Regions from separate parts of the Rossellomorea sp. FM04394 genome, predicted to be linked through region 3. Evidence: riboswitches for the same ligand, from Rfam matches in the RefSeq annotation. Region 3 holds a riboswitch; each other region holds the start of a gene.
The links. Region 3 has a riboswitch for lysine ahead of ACCB35_RS15850 (aspartate kinase). Riboswitches for the same ligand answer to the same signal wherever they lie in the genome.

Region 1 (4,853 bases), 500 kb from region 3:
CTTATTCGCTACTTCGATACCCTTCTTTACACCCTTGAAAAGGATCCCTAATGTAATTACCCAAACCAATACAAGTGGAATGAATACTCCAGGAACGATACTGCCTGTCTGGCCTGGATCAACGGTAAGCTTTAAATAGTCATTGAATAGGAATGTCTCTGTATCCTTCCCCCAACCCAGATTGAAAGAAAATACACTGTAGGACATCGCCCATGCGATAATGACGGCATAATAGGTGGAAATGACAAAGGCGATTAATACCTGCCACCAGCCAAGCCACTCTGATTTTCTATTAAGACGGAAATAAGATAGCGGTGCTGAGCCACGATACTTGTGACCTAATGTAAATTCAAGTACTAATAATGGAATTCCCGCTGTTAGAAGAGCGAATAAATAAGGAATAAAGAATGCTCCTCCACCATTTTCATACGCTACTGCCGGAAAACGCCATATGTTTCCCAAACCGATTGCTGACCCGACAGCAGCCAGAATAAATCCTGCTCGTGTTCCAAACTGGGCACGATTCTCCATCTTGGTCCCCCCTAGTTCTTTTCAACTACCATATTAAGGTATTTGAAATTTTTATATTTTCAGATTATTTGTAATCTAAAGTCAGTATAGCTAGTTCCAAGACAATTGTCAAAGCTATTTTTAAGCTTAGAGTAAGTTTTTTTCAGATGGGGACAGGTACTATTTCACTATATGAATTTTGTCGAAACATGAAGAATTGACGTTCGGAAAGGTTGAGAGGGCTTTTGGGATACCACCATAGGTTTTAACCCCCCCCTGACAACAAGTAAGAATGTATAAAAAAACCAGAAGCCAATGAGCTCCTGGTTCTTCATTTAATTATTGTTCTGAAACAGCAGGTTTTGCTTTTTCACCAAATAGAAAAGCGAATGCCACGATTAAAATAATCACAACTCCTAAACCAAATAACGTGCTGCCCGTGAATCCAAGTACAAGATATCCAATTGAAGCAGCAACCGCTCCGATCAATGCATATGGAAGCTGTGTAAGAACGTGATCGATATGATTGCTTCCTGCCCCTGTAGAGGAAAGGATGGTTGTATCCGAGATTGGAGAACAGTGATCTCCCAACACGGATCCGGCTAATACAGCTGCCATAGCAGGAAGTAAGATACTTACATCTGTCGCTGCAGCAATTTCCCCGGCGATTGGAAGTAAGATTCCGAAAGATCCCCATGAAGTTCCCGTCGAGAATGCCATGATTCCGGCAACTAAGAACAAAATGACTGGAAGTGCCTGCATCGGTAAGCTTGATTGTTCAACCAGACCCGCAAGATACGTACCTGTTTGCAATTGATCGATCAATGTGACGATCGTCCAGGCGAAGATAAGGATATAAACGGCAGGTAACATGGATTTGATTCCTTCCACTACTGCTACTCCAACTGCTTTACCTTCGATTCCTTTCAAGGTGACTTGACGGATGAAGAAGATCAGCGCAACAAGGAGACCGAATAATCCACCATATAATAAAGATTTCGTTACATCTGTATTTTCAAAAATCGGAAGGATGTCAAATGATCCGACGGCTTGATATCCTGTCCAGAGCATCATTCCAATTGTACCGACAACAAGTGCTACGATCGGCCAGACAAGATCACCAACTGATCCTTTCGAGCTGACAGGCAGATCATTTTTCAATTCTCCTGGAATTTCTTTTTCAGGATCATAAAGGGCCCCTGTTTCTAGGGCTCTTACTTCATGCTCTTTCATTTTTCCGAAGTCCAGTCCTTTAGCAGCAACCATGATCACAAGCAGGACAGCTGCCCAGACGTAGAGGTTCATCGGAATCATTTGAACGAATGCTGAAAATGCTGTGTATTCTGTGATGCTGTGAGTAGCCAAAATGGAACCGATAATCCCGATGATGTACGCTCCCCAGCTTGAGATTGGAGAAACGACACAAATCGGTGCCGATGTCGAGTCGATGATATAGGCTAGTTTGGCTCGTGAAATTTTGTGACGATCCGTGATGGGTCTCGAAACCTGGCCAACAGCAAGGGCGTTAAAATAGTCATCAATAAAAATTATGATACCTAAAACAGCAGCAAGAAGCTGTGCACCTTTTCTTGTTTTCACACGTTTCATCGCCCATTCACCAAATGCGCGGCTACCGCCGGAAATGTTCACAAATGCTGTGATCACACCTAGAATGAGTAAGAAGAAAATAATATAGACATTCCATGTGTTGAGTGCTCCATCTGCGACAAAGATGCCTTTAAAGGCGTCCCACATAAAGCTGAATGTTTTCGTAATTGAGAAATCTGCTAACAGAAAGGCAGAAGCAACGATTCCTACTCCCAATGAAAGTAGAACCCGTCTCGTAAGAATAACCATAAGAATGGCTAAAAGGGGTGGTAATAGTGAGTAAATCGTGTTTTCCATAGTGTCCTCCTCCTATTTGATAGGGGGGAACCATCGTAGCATGACAGAGGATAATAAAAAAAGGCAACGATAGAGAAACTATCATTACCTTAGTAAGTAATTTAAGTGCTCCATCACGATCTGTAGCTCCCCATTATAGAGATTCCCCTATAATGACAGTGTTATCCTTCTTCAAGATAACCCCAGCAAATACACCTTCGACATGCATATTTACTTCGGCAAAAGTTCCCTTTCATCTGTTCTCCCAGTTGTCATCCTCAAACAGCATACTCTTGAACTCTGCGCCTCTACCCCATCGGACTGATGATGTGGTGTGTTATAAAATTTTCTTTATTAATATAACAAACTATCATTCTTTTGACAACTTTTTTTCCTGACTAATTTGTGGGAATTTCAATGGATGGGCTGGATTCCCCTCCACCATTGTTATAAAACTGTGGTACATCCAGGTGAACGGTACCCATGGCAACCAGGATATCCTGCTTGATGGTTTCCGTTTTCGTTGCAAATGGAATGATGATCTGGACATTGACTTCAAGCTCGACAAACACTTTTACAACGGCATTATTGATCCCGAATTGCTCAACGGTAGTTTTAATATCGGAACGGACATCTCCGATCGAATGAAAGCGTATTGGTACCTTTGGACCCAGATTACCGAGTAACACGTTGTTGGTCGCCTGGCCAAGAGGCACCGAGTAAGTGATTCCCTTCGATGTTTTAGATTTCCCTTCATCAATTTCAACTTCGGTTATAAATTCAAGGTTTTCTAGATTTCCTTCCTCTGCTTCTTGCAGGTTTTGCTGTACTAAGTTTGTGATTTCTGCCTGAACCCGGTTGATTGTTTGAGTATTGTATTTAAATGAAACAATATCGCCTTCTGTATTCTTCACTTCTTCCGTTATGTCCGAAATGTCGAGAACATCGGCAATTTTTTTGTTAATTGCTTTATTGATAACCAGCGTACCGATCCTGCTGGTCTGGGTTTCGGCATAAGCAAGCAGTGTCGGTTTTAAACCTTTATTAATGATCCACAATCCGAAACCAGTGGAAATCATAAAGAAAAGAATCGTAATGATCATCACATATCGAAAAGGTAGCGGCCCTCCTCTTCGGGGTTTGTATGTTTTGAACTTTGACAAAAAAATCCCCCCTTACAAGCTATTTGTATGCACAGTAAGAGGGGTTTAACGCAAAAAAATTATTTAATTTTCAGGGATTGGGGTTCATAATCCGGATCAAACCCGGTAATCACCTTATCTAATTCCGTACTTAAATCAATGGGATAAGGAGTTTGTAATTCCTGTCCGGCCTCTTCGATGATCCGAATCACCGGTCGATCCGTCACCCCTTTATTTTGTTCTGTCACTATTCCTTTTCGGCCGTCATTCAGCTCCACGACCATCCCATTTGGATAGATGGCAACTGAAGCCCTGAAGGCTTCGATCACGTTTGTATCAAACAGGGTGCCGCTGCCTGCGTATAATACCTCTAGTGCTTGATGTGGAAGCATGGCTTTTCTATATACACGATTGGACGTCATGGCATCAAACACATCCGCCACGGCGATGATTTTTGCGAAAGGATGTATATCCTCGCCTTTGATACCCCGTGGATAACCGGATCCATCAAGGCGCTCATGATGCTGATAAGCGCAATGAGCAATGATCAAAGACACAGAATGAAGCTGTCTCAGAATCTCAAATCCGTGTTCTGAATGCTTCTTAATTTCAGAGAACTCACCTTCTGTCAGCTTACCCGGCTTCAAAAGAATCTCCTCAGGCACCAGCATCTTACCGATATCATGTAAAATCGCTCCCACCCCTAACTGCTCGAGCTGTTTAGTAGAAAGCTTGAGTTCGAGACCAATGGAGAGCGTATACAATGTAACATTAAATGAATGGTGAAAGATATAGGAATCATATGTGAAAACATCTGTCAAAATGGTTAGGAGATCATGATTCGCCTTTACTTCAGACAAAACTACATCTATCACCTGCTTCAATTGTATAGCACTATCTTCGATCATGAGCGTGCTAGGGGGCGCATTCGATGCGCTTAATTGATTAAAGGCCATTTCAATGTTGTTTACAGCCTGCTGTCTCACCTTATTTGAAACGGTTCCATTTACATGGATTCCCCTTGAAAGCGAGTCTTCAATATAGACATACTGAATACTAAGCTCCTGCAATCTATAAATCATGCGTTCTGTTATCGGAACGTTATCATGAATTAAAGCTTGACCTCTCATGTTATATACGGTTGTAGCTAGAACCATGCCCGGTTTCAAAGCCCTAGTTGATATAAGCCTCATAGAATTCTCCTATGTAATTCTTTCATTTTTCGACAAAATTTCCTAGTATCTCCATTATAAAGGATAAAAACGTACTTGCAAGGTGTATTTCCTTATATATTGTTAATTATTCATGAAAGAATAT
Region 2 (4,853 bases), 2.1 Mb from region 3:
GGACTTGAGATCCCGATTTCTGCCCTACTTGTGGAAAAACAGGAAGTTCAGATTTCCAGGAAAAACGAAGGAAGCAAAGTGATCAGTGCCAATGAGTCCTTGACCCTGGAACCGATGTTTACTTCCTCTGGCTATAGCTCATTGGAAACCCACAGGGCTTTCCTGAAACCGGACAGTGAATACCGTGCCGATGCCCACCAGCCGGGGGTGATTGAATTTGTCACCGTCATGGAAGGGAGAGTACGAGTGAAAGTGCAGAATGACGTTTTTGAGCTCGGTCAGTATGACTCGATCAAATTCCATGCAGATAAAGGCCACAGCTACATCAATATGGGATCAACGGAAGCGGTCCTGCATTTTGTGATGATTTATACGGGACGGGCAGATTGAAGCTTATCGATGGGGATAAGCTTCTTTTTTAAGTGAAAAGCCTTACGATGGAAGATAAAAAAGGTTTTTTCAATCTTTCTTTGGCTTTTGGCTCATTTTCATTCAATCTTGGGGGCGTATGATCCCATCCATGCTACTTAATTGCGTCGAAGTCGTCCATGATTGCGTCATTTTCGAGGTGAATTGCGTCGATTTCAAATTTATTGCGTCGTTTTTCATAGTTTATGCGTCTTTTTGAAATAAATGGTAAACAACCTCAGTCTACATTGCACGACACCCCATAAAAAAATTCCTTGAAACTTTTCCCACCCCACCCGACTCTAATGAATGACAGGAGGTTAATCAATGGATGTAAAAATTGTGAAAAAAGCAATTAAAGGGAATGAACAGGCATTTGAAAGGCTGATCCACTCAGAAAGTGAAAAGCTGTACCGGACGGCATTCCTATATGTGAGAAATAAAGAAGATGCGCTGGACGTTGTGCAGGAGACGGTTTGCAAGGCATTCACCTCGATATCCCGGTTGAAGAATCCGGAGTATTTCAGCACCTGGCTGATTAAGATCCTGATCCATACGGCATACAGCTTTCTGAAAAAGGAAAACAGACTCGTCCTGACGGGGGATGATTTTCTCGACAGTGCCCTCATTACAGAAGACAAGGATGTGGAGGGACGGATCGATTTGATCACGGCCATGGCATCCTTGAATCAACACTATCAAACAGTCATTATCTTATTTTACTTTCAGGGGCAGTCGATCAAGACAATCTCCGAGACGATGGATACGCCTGAAGGAACGGTTAAGACGTATCTTCACCGTGCAAAGTTGGAATTAAGAAAGCTGTTGGAAGGAGTGAATCAATATGGACAGAAAATGGTTTGAGAAAGAAATGAACACCATCGAGGTGCCAAAAGAAGAGGTTTTTGAGGCGATTTCATCAGGAATCCAAAAGGGTAGAAAACAAAAGGTCCGTAAAAAAACGGCCAAAATAAGTGCCTCTTTTACCACCGCTGCTGCCTCCATGGTTCTCGTATCGGGCTTCCTGTTCGCACCTGTTAATAATGCACTGGCCAAACTGCCTGTACTGGGTGGCATTTATGAAAAAGTCGGTTCCGATATCGGAAAAGAACTCTACTTCAGCGATAAAGTGACGGAAGTTAATCAGGCCGCCACTTCCAATGGCGTCGATGTAACGATTACAAGCACATATTATGACGGGAACGTCATCGGGGTCACCTTCAAGGCGAAGGGTGATGAGCTTTCCATCGAACATATGGACAAAGGGAACCGTCCGGTGAGCGGCTACAGCTATCATCTCTTCGACGGTAAAGATCAGAATCAATGGGGATCCGGGAGCTCGGGTCTTAAAAAAGATGGGGATGAGTTCATTGGCTCGATCGAATTCTACCGGGACGGGAAAGAACCGCCGGAAAACTTCACCCTTCCGTTAACTTTCACCCACATGGCAGATGTAAACGGGACCTGGACTTTTGATGTACCGGTCAAGAGGATTCCGTCTGAAACAATCCAAACAGATGCAAGGACAGAATCGCCGGATGGGGAATTTGAGCTGCTAGTGACATCCATTACTAAAGGAAAAGCTACGACTACACTGGAGTATACATATTCGGTGGAGTCTCGGAAGGATACGTTAAATCTGATTGTGTTTGATGACTTAGGGAACCGTCTGTCGAAGTCCAGTGCAGATACACTCGATATCAAAGAAATCGATGGTAAAGTTCAAAAGACGGTCCGAGAACTCTTTACGAGTAAACTCAGTGACAAGGCCCGTTCGCTGCAGGTCCAAGCTCATATGAAGCGCGTAGATGCAGACGGCATCACCTCACTAAAGGGTTCACCTCCATTGCAGGTGAAGAGCCCTCGTTTTGGTTATCAGGTCACGATACAAGATATCCAAAACGTAAAAGGGAAGGTGACAGTCGATTTCACCATTGATCACATCAAAGAAAAACAATTCCGATATGACATTTTAGAGAATTTTGCTCAATTTATTCAGGTGATCCCCTCAAATAAAATCAAACGAAATGCAAAGGGGGGACTGGATTATAATGTGATGTTAAATCATATGGTCAGAAGTGCTGCAACAAAAACCATGGATAAGGAAAATCATCGCTATCAATCCACATTCACATTGCCTCAGGGTGCCAACCTTGAGGACTACTCTCTAATTGTTCCATTCGGGACATTGAGCAGAAATGATAAGCCGGTCAAAATGAAACCGTTCGAAATCAAACTGAAATAAAATGATTCACGAAATCCCCGGGCTCCATTCCGGGGATTTTGCCTATTTCTCTCTCGAAAACCAATTGACAACTATTTCAAGAGAATGATATAGTAATGCAAACAAAATAATACGTCACTCTCTGATAATAGAGGCGCGAGTATGATTAGTACCATCTTTGAGAATAATGGATTCCGGGATAAGTTGGGAAAGGCAGATCGCCGAAGCAGAAAATAGCCAATTCTATTTTTTGTTGGGCCAGCATTGAATAAATGTTGGACTGTCACAATGAAAAAGTTGTGGAGAACTATTGAAGAGATGTTAATACATAGTCTTCATCATGTTTCCAAAACTTTTGATGATAAACCGTATGAGCATCACTTCATACGGTTTTTTTGTGTTTTTTTGGAGAGAGTCAAAAGGAGTTTAGGATATGAGTAAAGTTGATGTGAATGTTCAAGGAGATTTAACAATAGGTGGGATGGGGACAGGTGAGTTGGTCGAAAGATACGGCACACCGTTGATGGTTTATGATGAGGGAATGATCCGTGGGAATGCGAAATTGTTCCGGGATGCCTTTAATGAAAGCGGTCTGGAATATCAGGTGGCATATGCGAGTAAAGCATTTCTATGTAAAGAGATGGTGCGTCTTTCAGAGCAGGAAAATCTCTCCCTGGATGTTGTGTCCGGCGGGGAATTGTATACGGCCCTTGAGGCAGGATTTCCAGCGGAGCGTATTCATTTTCATGGTAATAACAAGTCGGAAGAGGAGCTCCTCATGGCTCTTGAGGCCGAAATCGGCTGCTTTGTCGTCGATAGTTTCCTAGAACTTGAACTGCTGCATGACTTGGCCAAGGAGCGTGAGCAAGAGGTTCAGATCCTGATCAGGGTCACGCCTGGTGTGGAAGCACACACACATGAGTACATCACGACGGGTCAGGAGGATTCGAAATTCGGATTCAGCATTTCCAACGGACAGGCGAATACGGCGATTCAGTTAGCTCTCCGCAAGCCATACTTTTCCTTACTCGGGCTGCATTCTCATATTGGATCCCAGATTTTCGAACGGGAAGGGTTTGATCAGGCGATTCAAGTACTGGCTGATTTCCTGCAGCGGATCCGGATCGAATTTAATGTGACGATGCCGGTACTGAATATCGGCGGAGGATTCGGTGTCCGGTACACGGAAGAAGACCGGCCTCTGCCGATACCAACGTATGTGAAGGGGATCACCGATAGTGTGAAGACCTATTTTGCCAAGAATGAATATCCCCTCCCTGAAGTATGGGTGGAGCCGGGCCGAAGCATGGTGGCGGAAGCTGGTACGACCTTATACAAAGTGGGATCGAAGAAAATCATTCCCGGTGTGCGTACGTACGTCGCGATCGACGGAGGGATGACGGACAATATCCGCCCTGCTCTCTACCAGGCGAAATACCATGCAGTGCTTGCCAACCGTCCACAAGAGGAATGCACGGAGCTTGTAAGCATTGCCGGGAAATGCTGCGAATCCGGTGACATGCTGATCTGGGACCTGAAGCTGCCGCCGACGAATTACGGAGATATTCTGGCTGTGTTCAGTACAGGAGCCTACGGGTATTCCATGGCGAGTAATTATAATCGGATTCCAAGACCGGCTGTTGTGTTTGTAAAGGATGGAGAATCGCGGGTCGTGATCGAGCGTGAATCGTATGCAGATTTAGTTCGGAATGACCGGTGAAGAATGATCCACCTTCCAATTGAAGAGGAGATAACTAAGGGAAGACATATTTAAAACAGGATTTAGGTTATAATGGTAGGTCTAATATCCCATTCAGAAAGCCCCGATAAATGGTAACGTGAGAGCAGGTTGAATCCTTTGTGGTTCCGCCTGCTTTTTTTCTATCAATCATCCTCTTCAGAAAGCTGCATGAAAAAATATGAACTGGACTCGGGGACATCAAGCCACAATTGACTTTATGATTTAGCAGCGTGGTTTTGGTGATCGTATAAAGGTACGTCTTGCTGTTTCTATCTAACCTTCTTGAATACCTTTCTTTAGTAAACTTTCAGGGGACTTTAGGTGGGTATTGATATGTTCGATGGAAATGTATTCGTTGATGATATGAAATTCTTCACGCAGGATATTGATCTTGGTCATGACCTCTCCATGAACGAATTTATATGAAAGAATTCAGGTTTGTGCGTAGTTCTTTGGAGTTTTCAGTGCAGCCAATCTCTC
Region 3 (4,853 bases):
TCAAGACATTGAGCATACACAAAAAGAGGTCTATCTGACCGATGCAGTGGTTAAAGGGTTTAAACAACAGGGTATTGAAGACCTTAATGGAAAAATAGAAAAAGTCCAATCATTTCATTCACAGGAGTTATTCGATCCTGTTTATTCAACCATCACGGTCTATAAATGGGTGGACAAGAAGGGAGAGAGACAATGAACCCTACCATAACAAATAAATTAGCTTTATTACCAGATCAGCCCGGATGTTATTTAATGAAGGATAGGCAAGGCACGATTATTTACGTGGGAAAAGCAAAAGTATTGAAAAATCGTGTGCGCTCCTATTTTACGGGTTCTCATGATGCAAAGACTCAACGATTGGTAGGCGAAATAGAGGACTTTGAATATATCATGACCTCATCTGATCTGGAAGCCCTTGTACTCGAAATGAATCTAATCAAAAAATATGATCCTAAGTACAATGTCATGTTAAAGGATGATAAAAGCTATCCCTTTATTAAGTTAACGAATGAAAGGCACCCAAGGCTCATAACTACCCGTAAAGTTCAAAGGGGGAAAGGGCGGTACTTTGGTCCCTATCCAAACGTAGGGGCCGCTAATGAAACCAAAAAGCTGCTGGATCGTCTGTATCCGTTACGGAAATGTTCCACCCTTCCTGATCGGGCGTGTTTGTACTATCACATGGGCCAATGTCTTGCTCCTTGTATTAAAGAAGTGAGCAAAGATACGTACCGTGAAATGACTGACGAAATTTCCCGATTCTTAAATGGAGGTTACAAGGACATTAAGAATCAACTTACGGTGAAAATGAATGAAGCATCTGAAAATCTGGAATTTGAAAGAGCGAAGGAATTCCGCGATCAGATTCTCCATATTGAAGCGACGATGGAAAAGCAGAAAATGACCATGACCGATTTCACCGATCGAGATGTTTTTGGCTATTCCGTCGATAAAGGCTGGATGTGTGTTCAAGTATTCTTCGTACGACAAGGTAAGCTCATTGAACGGGATGTGTCACTGTTCCCTCTATACAATGAACCGGAGGATGAATTTCTTACGTTCCTAGGACAGTTTTATTCTAAATCAAATCACTTTAAGCCAAAGGAAATATTTTTGCCGGAAGTGATTGATGAGGAATTGGCTGCTAAGCTGTTAGACGTGAAAATCACCCAGCCAAAGCGGGGGAAGAAGAGGGAGCTTGTGAAACTTGCCGAGAAAAATGCGAAGCAGGCCCTGGAAGAAAAGTTCGCCCTGATCGAAAGAGATGAGGAAAGAACGATTAAGGCAATTGAGCGCCTTGGGGAACATATGGGCATTTATACTCCCTTCCGGATCGAAGCATTTGATAACTCGAATATCCAAGGTTCCGATCCCGTATCTGCCATGATTGTGTTTCTTGACGGGAAACCCGCGAAGAAAGAATATCGAAAGTACAAAATCAAAACCGTGAAGGGTCCTGATGATTATGATTCCATGCGTGAGGTTGTTCGCAGACGGTATACGAGAGTCTTGAAGGATGGTCTCCCTCTACCGGATCTCATCATCATCGATGGTGGGAAAGGGCAGATTGAAGCGGCGAGGGATGTCATCGAGAATGAATTGGGGTTGGATATCCCACTTGGCGGCCTTGCAAAAGACGATAAGCACCAGACATCGGAACTGCTGTATGGAAATCCTTTGGAAATCATTCCTCTTGAAAAGAGAAGCCAGGAATTTTACTTGCTTCAGCGGATCCAGGATGAAGTCCACCGATTCGCCATCACCTTCCACCGACAACTCAGAGGGAAAAGCGCATTCCAATCTACTCTTGATGAAATTGATGGCATCGGACCAAAGCGGAAGAAGCAACTCCTCAAACACTTTGGATCTATGAAGAAAATGAAAGAAGCAACGGTGGAGGAATTTATTGAGATAGGGATTCCTGAAGCCGTTGCTAAGGTTTTGGCTGAGAAGTTGAAATAAAGGATATTAGAAACTGTTGTTTCATTAGAAGCACTGAGTGGATTGTAGCGGAAGGCACTTTACTCCTGCGGGAGATAGAGGAAAAGTCGAGACCCCGCAGGGCAAAGCCCGAGGAGGCTCGACTTCCTCCCCGGGGAATATTGTGCCTGGAGCGAAAAGGAACGGTCCATGTCATCACACTACCGCTTATACAAAGCTTAGCAAGCTCACCACCGCCAGCAGAAAGCGAGCACCTGAAGCGGAAATCAACCACCGCATGCTCATACAAGACTGCTCACCAATGAATAATAAAATAAAATATTGTTTCAATTAGACATTGAATCAATTTTCCCCCTATGCTATAATTAACGAAAATTTATAACATTATCACTTTTTAAAGTGGTGATAGAGGTGCGAGCTTCAAGAGTACAGGCAAAGAGGAGTATGAGCTCTGTCGAGATGCCTGGAAAGGGGAGATTCGCCGAAGTGGTTTCAGACTCATGCTGATTCCGCTGGTTCTACGTTTAAGAAATGTAGGATTGTCAAGATGATTCAATCTTGGAGAGCTATCTCACAATGCCGATGAACCTATTTTGTCTGTTCTGCTGTATGTTCATAAAGCAATGAGATACTATTCTCATTGCTTTTTTTATTATCCAGCACAGGAGCTTTTCTTTGGAAAAGAGCCTGTTCCATGAACGTTTAGGATGATTGTGATTGTACTCTTCACCATCAAAAAATGAGTCGTAAAATTGCACTCAATTAGAAAGAGGGAGAAGCTGTGAGTATTATTGTTCAAAAATTCGGTGGGACTTCAGTAGGTTCTGTAGAAAGAATTCAAAATGTTGCGTCAAGAATTGCAGAAGAAAAAGAAAGAGGAAATGATGTAGTGGTGGTGGTATCCGCCATGGGTAAAACGACGGATACCCTCGTTGGACTGGCGAGGGAAATTACATCACAACCGAGTAAAAGAGAAATGGATATGCTGCTCTCAACAGGGGAACAGGTGACCATTTCACTCCTTACGATGGCTCTGATCCAAGCAGGACATGATGCCATTTCATTCACTGGCTGGCAGGCCGGGATCGAAACAGAATCCGTTCATAGCAATGCGAGGATTACCAATATTCATACTGAAAAGATGATGCATCACCTTCAATCCGGGAGAGTTGTGATCGTAGCAGGATTCCAGGGTATGACAGAAACGGGTGAAATCACAACGCTCGGCCGCGGCGGATCGGATACCACTGCCGTTGCGATTGCGGCTGCTTTGAAAGCTGAGCGCTGTGACATTTATACAGACGTAGACGGGGTGTACACAACAGACCCGCGTTATATTCAAGGAGCAAGGAAGTTACCGTCCATTTCCTATGATGAAATGCTGGAACTGGCTAATTTAGGGGCTGGAGTCCTGCATCCACGGGCAGTGGAATTTGCCAAGAATTATCAAATCCCGTTAGAAGTCAGGTCCAGTATTGAAAAAGTTGAAGGAACGTATATTGAGGAGGAAGCAAGCATGGAACAAAACCTGATTGTGAGAGGCGTAGCCTTTGAAAGTGAAATTACACGTGTAACTGTATTTGGACTTGGAAACGCATTGACGGGATTATCTTCGGTGTTTACCACTTTAGCCCAAAATCATCTGAATGTAGACATCATTATTCAAAGCCAGACCGATCAGAATACAACCAATTTATCATTTTCGATTAAAGAACAAGATCTGGAGGAGACCCTTGCTGTTCTGGAACGGAACAAAGAGCAATTAGGCTTCACTCATGTTGAGCATGAAAGTGAGCTTTCCAAAGTATCGATCGTAGGCTCTGGTATGATCTCAAATCCGGGTGTGGCAGCGGAGATGTTCGAAGTATTAGCCCAAAATGACATCGTGGTGAAAATGGTCAGCACGTCTGAAATCAAAGTATCTGCAGTGGTAGACGAGAAAAATATGCAAAAAGCAGCAGGCGTCCTACATACTGCATTTAACCTGGACGCGGTGAAAATGGAAGAAGTCACGTTATAACAGCCACAAGAAGAGAACGGGACAAGTGAAAAAGGGTTGCCCCATCAATTGGTGGGGCAACCCTTTATTAGAGTATTAATAGTATGTTGTGTAAAGACTATTCCACTTTATCTTTCTCGTCCCATCTTACAATCACTTTAACTGAATGACTCCGTTTATGTAGTTCTTCAGCAGCTTCTGCCACACACTTTTTTTGTAACTGTACTTGTTCGGCAAGAAAGCCAGTTTCCAGTTTAAATGTGACATCCGATTTTAAGGCAAGGCGCCGTTCTATCACCGGTCCGCTTATTTCAAAGGTCATCTCATTCTTTTTTTGTTCCAGCAGTGTAAGAGTTCCCCAGCCGGCTTCATCGAAAAACGATATCATTTCTTCTGATGACTGAAGGGGGAATTTCCGAGAGAGCTGTTTTCCACCCCAGTATAAAATATCGGGTGTATGCTTTCCTAAAATGTCTGGAATCAACATGTCACGTAAAATTTCATATCCGAAGATTGGAACGGACGGTTGATGTACTTCTTCTTTTTTCTGTTCCAAGTAAATCCCCTCTTTCTATAAAACTATTATATACATGAAAAGGGGAATTATCATCCCATACCTCAAAAAAATGACCATGGGATATTTTGGTGGTATAACTTTTATTTGATATTTATTTGAATTTTCGAACATTTAACAGGGCAATGCCTCATCTTTTTTGTTATCATTATATTAAAAATATTTTTGCGATATTGTCGAATTTATGTATACGTTTTCTTGACGCTTCCACTCCTTGGGAGTAAAATGAACATGTCACATAATTGTTACAATATAAAATATGTATCGTCGTCTAGTCATTCTTAGAAAATGCATTAGAAAACGAATTCATATTTTATCATTAAGGGGGGTAAATCATGG

Region 1: another riboswitch for lysine. It lies ahead of ACCB35_RS18335 (Na+/H+ antiporter NhaC family protein); the one in region 3 lies ahead of ACCB35_RS15850 (aspartate kinase).
Region 2: another riboswitch for lysine. It lies ahead of lysA (diaminopimelate decarboxylase); the one in region 3 lies ahead of ACCB35_RS15850 (aspartate kinase).

The regions. Positions count from the first base shown of each region.
Region 1 is NZ_CP168654.1:3,624,168-3,629,020, forward strand. It holds gene ACCB35_RS18330 (sodium-dependent transporter) at 1-531, opposite strand, end outside; gene ACCB35_RS18335 (Na+/H+ antiporter NhaC family protein) at 850-2,415, opposite strand; lysine riboswitch at 2,531-2,713, opposite strand; gene yunB (sporulation protein YunB) at 2,793-3,557, opposite strand; gene ACCB35_RS18345 (HD-GYP domain-containing protein) at 3,617-4,666, opposite strand.
Region 2 is NZ_CP168654.1:1,025,392-1,030,244, forward strand. It holds gene ACCB35_RS05200 (helix-turn-helix domain-containing protein) at 1-390, shown strand, start outside; gene ACCB35_RS05205 (sigma-70 family RNA polymerase sigma factor) at 736-1,272, shown strand; gene ACCB35_RS05210 (DUF4179 domain-containing protein) at 1,253-2,653, shown strand; lysine riboswitch at 2,774-2,950, shown strand; gene lysA (diaminopimelate decarboxylase) at 3,066-4,352, shown strand; gene ACCB35_RS05220 (hypothetical protein) at 4,647-4,772, opposite strand.
Region 3 is NZ_CP168654.1:3,125,326-3,130,178, reverse strand. It holds gene ACCB35_RS15860 (nucleoporin-interacting protein) at 1-196, shown strand, start outside; gene uvrC (excinuclease ABC subunit UvrC) at 193-1,962, shown strand; lysine riboswitch at 2,340-2,518, shown strand; gene ACCB35_RS15850 (aspartate kinase) at 2,723-3,961, shown strand; gene ACCB35_RS15845 (YslB family protein) at 4,059-4,496, opposite strand; gene ACCB35_RS15840 (succinate dehydrogenase cytochrome b558 subunit) at 4,850-4,853, shown strand, end outside.